Regions from separate parts of the Brenneria goodwinii genome, predicted to be linked through region 3. Evidence: predicted binding sites of a transcription regulator. Region 3 holds the regulator's gene; each other region holds the start of a gene.

Region 1 (2,278 bases), 1.7 Mb from region 3:
CAACATAAATAAGCATAAAAAAAGTTTACAGGGCGTGTTGCATCCGCTGTAAACTTTTTAAGCAATTATTTGATTTAAAAGTATTTAACCATCAAACATTACATGTACGATACAGTTCCGCACTTAAAACGGAATGTCGTCGTCGAAATCCATCGGCGGCTCGTTGCTTGCTGCCGGTGCGTTATTCTGCGCCGGGCGTGAAGGCTGAGGCTGAGCTTGCGCGCCGCCGCTGAACTGGTTGCCGCCCTGCTGCGGTTGCTGGGGTTGGCCCCATCCGCCGGATTGCTGTCCTCCGGCCGGCGCGCCACTGTTTTGACGGCCGCCCAGCATTTGCATGGTGCCGCCAATGTTGACAACCACCTCGGTGGTGTAACGTTCCACGCCGGACTGGTCGGCCCATTTACGGGTTTGCAGCGAACCTTCAATGTAAACCTGAGAACCTTTGCGCAGGTATTCGCCAGCGACTTCGGCCAACTTGCCGAACAGCACGACGCGGTGCCATTCGGTTTTCTCTTTCTGCTCGCCGGTTTGCTTATCACGCCAGCTATCGGACGTGGCCAGTGTGATGTTGGCGACTGCACCACCATTCGGCATGTAGCGAACTTCCGGGTCCTGCCCCAGATTTCCGACAAGAATCACTTTATTAACGCCTCTGCTGGCCATGCTCGTCTCTCCTGATGAATCAATTTATATAGAGTATAAACGATCGATTTTAGCATGATAAAAGTATCTATCATACCTGCGAGACTGAATCAAAAATGAATGTAAGGATTGCAACGATTGCGCTTGATACTGGATATCCATTCAGCTTTTTTTGTGCCATACTTGCACGTTTCGAACCGGTTGTCTCCGTCAGCGAGATGATGCAAAACTGTATTTATTCCGGGAAGTGTGTGAATGGATAATATCGAAGTTCGTGGTGCCCGTACTCATAATCTCAAGAATATCAATCTGATAATCCCACGCGACAAGCTGATAGTGATCACGGGATTATCCGGTTCAGGTAAATCATCATTGGCATTTGACACCTTATATGCCGAAGGTCAACGGCGTTACGTTGAATCGCTCTCTGCCTACGCGCGCCAGTTTTTGTCGCTGATGGAGAAGCCGGACGTCGATCACATCGAAGGGTTGTCGCCCGCTATTTCCATTGAGCAGAAATCGACCTCTCACAACCCGCGTTCCACCGTCGGCACGATCACCGAAATTCATGATTACCTGCGTTTGCTGTTTGCCCGCATCGGCGAGCCTCGTTGCCCGGAACATGACGTTCCGCTGGATGCCCAGACGGTCAGCCAGATGGTGGATAACGTGCTGTCGCAGCCGGAAGGCAAGCGGCTGATGCTGTTGGCGCCGATTGTGAAAGATCGTAAGGGCGAGCACAGCAAGACGCTGGAAAACCTGGCGACGCAGGGGTACATCCGCGCGCGCATCGACGGCGAAGTGTGCGATCTTTCCGATCCGCCCAAGCTGGAATTGCAGAAAAAACACACCATTGAAGTGGTTGTCGACCGTTTCAAGGTGCGGGCCGACCTGGCGCAGCGGCTGGCGGAATCGTTTGAAACGGCGCTGGAATTGTCCGGCGGCAGTGCGGTGGTGGCCGATATGGATGACCCCACCGTGCCCGAATTGCTGTTTTCGGCGAATTTCGCCTGCCCGATATGCGGCTACAGTATGCACGAGCTGGAACCGCGCATGTTTTCGTTCAATAACCCGGCCGGCGCCTGCCCGAGCTGCGACGGGCTTGGGGTCCAGCAGTTTTTCGATCCGGCCCGGGTGGTGCAGAACGGGGAGCTGTCTCTGGCCGGCGGCGCCATTCGCGGTTGGGATCGTCGTAACTTCTACTATTTCCAGATGCTGCGCTCGCTCGCGGATCACTACAAGTTTGATGTCGACGCGCCGTTCGATAGTCTGAACGAATCCGTGCAGAAACTGATTCTGTATGGTTCAGGCAAGGAAAACATCGAATTTAAATATATTAACGATCGGGGTGATACCTCGGTGCGCCGCCACCCGTTTGAAGGGGTGCTGCATAACATGGAGCGCCGTTACAAAGAGACGGAATCCAGTGCGGTGCGTGAAGAACTGGCGAAATTTATCAGCAATCGTCCCTGCGCCAGCTGCGGCGGCACGCGTTTGCGTGAAGACGCGCGTCACGTGTTTGTCGAACAGACCACGTTGCCGGAGATTTCCGATATGAGCATCGGCCACGCGATGGGTTTCTTTCAGAATATGAAACTCAGTGGTCAGCGGGCCAAAATTGCCGAGAAAGTATTGA
Region 2 (2,278 bases), 2.6 Mb from region 3:
CGCCGGACTACGCGCGTTGGAAGCGCGGGCCGACTGGCTGCTGGTGGAAGGGGCCGGAGGGTGGCTGACGCCGCTGTCGGAGCGGGAAACTTTTGCTGACTGGGTGGCGCAAGAGCGGTTGCCGGTGATTCTGGTTGTCGGCGTAAAACTTGGCTGCATTAACCACGCCTTGCTGACCGCCAGCGCCGTCAGACAGGCCGGGCTGACGCTCGGCGGCTGGATTGCCAACGATATTTCGCCGCCGGGAAAACGGCATCGGGAGTACCTGCTCAGTTTGCAGCAGCGGTTGCCCGCGCCGATGCTGGGGGAAATTCCGCATCTGGCGAACCCCCTGGCGCGGAATTTGGCGCAGTATGTCGATCTGACGCTGCTGGCGTAACCTAAACATCCATTTCAGTCATCTAAATTAAACAGAGGATAGCGATAATAGTAAGTTTTTATCACTATCCCTCTACTGATAATTCGCCTCGTATTTATCATCGTTCGATAGAAAAAAACATCTTGAAATTCGCACTTTAGCTCTTGACAACCTTGAGTCTGCGCTTTTCCGTTCATTCCCGCCTTTACCGTTTTTAGCCTAATATTTATCAGATAAATTGCAGAAAAAAGGTGAAGAAAATCGATATCGCCACCGCCGTTATATGACGGTTGTGTTTCGGCAACTCAGGGCGGATGCGGGGTTGTGGGAGTTATCCACTATTTCTGTGGATAACCGTGTGCATTAGAGATAGAAAAGCCATGCCAGGCGAGATTTGGCGCGGGTTCCCGCCAGGTTGACGTTATTCTCTGCTTTTTCATTAATTCTTTTTTTATCATCGCGTTATTTAAAATCAAGTCCCTTTACCGTCGATAGCGCGCAGTTGCATAAATTAACAGCGGCGGCCACGCCGACACTTTAAACGCAATCACGAATCTGGGGATAAATAGCCATATTTTCACTGGTGAATTGATACTTGATGTGCTAGCAAATCCGTTCGTCGATTAATCATGCTTTCAGACAATAATTTCCTTGATGCTGTTTTTATATCCAGTATCATAAAGGTGGCAAAGTTCACGATTGATTTTCATAATAGCTGAGTGTCAATGACGGCCGTCCGGTTCCACTCATTTGCCATCCGTCCACCCATCCACGAGAAACGTATTCGACTATGAGTAAAGTATTCAAACTGAATTCCGAATTTAAACCGGCGGGCGATCAGCCGGAAGCCATTCGTCGTTTAAAGGAAGGATTAGAGGATGGATTGGCGCATCAGACGCTGCTGGGCGTTACCGGATCGGGTAAAACCTTTACCATCGCCAACGTGATTGCCGATCTGAATCGCCCCACCATGGTGCTGGCGCCCAATAAAACGCTGGCCGCCCAGCTTTACGGCGAAATGAAAGGGTTTTTCCCGGATAACGCGGTGGAATACTTCGTCTCTTATTATGACTACTATCAGCCCGAAGCCTATGTGCCGAGTTCCGATACCTTCATAGAGAAGGATGCGTCGGTTAACGAACATATTGAACAGATGCGGCTCTCGGCGACCAAAGCCATGCTGGAACGGCGTGATGTGGTGGTGGTCGCCTCGGTTTCCGCCATTTATGGTTTGGGCGATCCCGATCTGTATCTGAAGATGATGCTGCATCTGACGCAGGGAATGCTTATCGACCAGCGTGCGATTTTGCGGCGGCTGGCGGAACTGCAATATACCCGCAACGATCAGGCGTTTCAGCGCGGGACTTTCCGCGTACGCGGCGAAGTGATTGATATTTTCCCCGCCGAGTCTGACGACATCGCGCTGCGTGTCGAGCTGTTTGATGAAGAGGTGGAACGCCTGTCGCTGTTCGATCCGTTGACCGGGCAAATTATGCATACCGTGCCGCGCTATACCATCTATCCTAAAACGCACTATGTGACGCCGCGCGAACGTATTTTGCAGGCGATGGAGGATATCAAGATTGAACTGGCCGACCGCCGCAAGGTGCTGCTGGCGAACGATAAGCTGGTGGAAGAGCAGCGACTGAGCCAGCGGACGCAGTTTGATCTGGAAATGATGAACGAGCTTGGTTATTGCTCGGGCATCGAAAACTATTCCCGCTATCTGTCCGGGCGCGGTCCCGGCGAGCCGCCGCCGACCCTGTTTGACTATCTGCCGGCCGACGGGTTGTTGGTGGTCGACGAATCGCACGTCACCATTCCGCAGATTGGCGGTATGTACCGCGGCGACCGGGCGCGCAAAGAAACGCTGGTGGAGTACGGCTTCCGCCTGCCGTCAGCGCTGGATAACCGGCCGAT
Region 3 (2,278 bases):
ACCAACAGTTATGTTCTTTGCCATCACATTGAGGATCACAGCCATACTTCGGCGCTGTTTATCTGCGATCGCTGCGGTCAGGTCACCGAACGCCAAACAGAAGGCGTAGAAGAGACGCTACGCCAGTTAGCACAGCAGGCAGGATTCACCTTACGCCATAGCGTTATTGAAGCTCACGGATTATGCGAGGGCTGCCAGGAAGTGGCGTCCTGTAAACATCCCGGCCATTGCGATCATGACCATACCATTCCCATTAAAAAACGCTGACGCCATTAATAATAAGGATGGGAAGGGAACATCCGCTGTCCCCGTTAATAGCGCTCAAACCGGATTTTTGCAGTCAGAAAGAAAATAAACCTGCCGTCTCTTTCCAATCCTACATTACTGCCGCCACCCCAAGTACGGTAAATGGTTAACACCTCGACACAGGATGCCATTATTCGAACTTGCGCGTGTCAACATTACCGGTTAGCAGTCGCGATTATATTGCCTTCCCATACCTTTAACTTGTTTTTCAGCCGATTATTTTGGCGACCGTAACCGTATCAGAGGTTAGTCGCCATTTGATCATGCGTATCTGTAACTCGTCATACTGCAAGTTGCATGTGCGTTGGCTTTGTTACCCGCCCCATACCTGTGGCTCGTCCCTACGGGGCCGCAGCAAGCGGCGTTCAAATCGGTTCCCGTGGTCGCTACCTTCCTGCAACTCGAATTATTTAAAGTATAGTTTATTCTTTAAGTATTATCTTGTACGCTGACTCGCTCTTTATTCATAGCAAATATTGCCATATAAAGTGAATTTTCGCACTATCGGCAAAAGCCAGTAATGGAATAAAAAAATATCAAAGCGAGAAAAAAACGCACCTAAATATTAACTATAGACGATAGTTTCACTTTATTATTTAAATAGGGTTTCAAAGAGCATCATTAATAATCTAATTAAGAAAACGATCGGTAATGTCGCAACAAATCAAATAGGCGAAATGCAACAGAATGTAGCGGTAATATTGAATACGCATGAAAGAAGGAAACAACATCGCCCCAAAATATGAGGCGAGTATCAAACGAAAATGGCAGGTCGGATGGATGACCGGCAGTCAACGCGCCGGCATCAGCTCCAGTCGCCGTTGCGAATAACACCGACGGCCAGCCCCTCAATAGAGAAACTTTGTTGACGCAGGTCGACAACGATAGGAGAAAACTCTTCGTTTTCAGCCAGGAGATGAACGGTGTTGCCCTGCTTTTTCAAGCGCTTGACGGTGACTTCGTCTTCAATGCGCGCCACAACAACCTGTCCGTTATGGACATCCTGCGTTTTATGCACAGCCAGTAAATCACCATCCATAATGCCAATGTCTTTCATCGACATCCCGCTGACGCGTAACAGAAAATCGGCGCTGGGTTTGAACATTGACGGATCGACCTGATAATGACATTCAATATGCTGCTGGGCTAAAAGCGGTTCACCCGCGGCTACGCGGCCAATCAGCGGAATGCCAGCCTCTTCCTCCATCAGCAGACGAATACCGCGTGATGCGCCGGACACAATTTCAATTACGCCTTTACGCGCCAATGCCTTCAGATGCTCTTCTGCGGCATTCGGTGAACGAAATCCCAGCTGCTGGGCTATTTCCGCTCGCGTTGGCGGCATACCGGTCTGCGCTAGATGATCGCGGATCAGGTCATAAACCTGCTGCTGTCTGGCTGTTAATGCTTTCATTCCGCCCCCTGGTTGTTTATACAGTTTTGCTGTGAGTATATACAGCTAATTGCCAATTGGGAACCGGGATGTGAGTAAACCTCGGTTTTTATTAATTTCTGGAAGCCTTCACGCAAAATGCCGCCAGAGAATACAGCCCCAGACGACAGCCGCCAGCAAAATGGCGACAAACACCGCTGCCGAACCAATGTCCTTTGCGCGGCCCGATAATTCATGGCGTTCAAGACCAACGCGATCGACCACCGCTTCGATCGCACTGTTAACCAGTTCAAATAACATGATCAACACCACGGCTCCGATAAGCAGCAGTTTTTCCACCAAGGTTATTGATAACAGACAGGCGATGATCGCTCCAACAATAGCCAGCAGCGTTTCCTGGCGAAATGCCGCTTCATGCCGCCATACCTGCTTCAATCCCTGAAGGGAATAGCCGGTTGCTTTGATTATCCGGGTCAGCCCCGACGCTTTATTCATCTATCCTCCATTATTTATCAACGCTCGCTCACGTTTTAACGCTTTCCCGTTGTCTTATCACAACAGATCTCCAGCGCAGTTTCT

The links. The regulator LexA, encoded in region 3, represses DNA repair genes until DNA is damaged. The targets are predictions, from matches to a motif close to TNCTGTATGTACATACAGNA.
Region 1: a site for LexA is predicted at 791-810, ahead of uvrA (excinuclease ABC subunit UvrA). Genes of this name have one in related genera too.
Region 2: a site for LexA is predicted at 1,014-1,033, ahead of uvrB (excinuclease ABC subunit UvrB). Genes of this name have one in related genera too.

The regions. Positions count from the first base shown of each region.
Region 1 is NZ_CP014137.1:5,302,716-5,304,993, forward strand. Features, by position in the region: gene ssb1 (single-stranded DNA-binding protein SSB1) at 124-663, opposite strand; gene uvrA (excinuclease ABC subunit UvrA) at 898-2,278, shown strand, end outside.
Region 2 is NZ_CP014137.1:1,016,661-1,018,938, forward strand. Features, by position in the region: gene bioD (dethiobiotin synthase) at 1-379, shown strand, start outside; gene uvrB (excinuclease ABC subunit UvrB) at 1,149-2,278, shown strand, end outside.
Region 3 is NZ_CP014137.1:3,586,654-3,588,931, forward strand. Features, by position in the region: gene zur (zinc uptake transcriptional repressor Zur) at 1-267, shown strand, start outside; gene lexA (transcriptional repressor LexA) at 1,112-1,720, opposite strand; gene ACN28R_RS15940 (diacylglycerol kinase) at 1,829-2,194, opposite strand.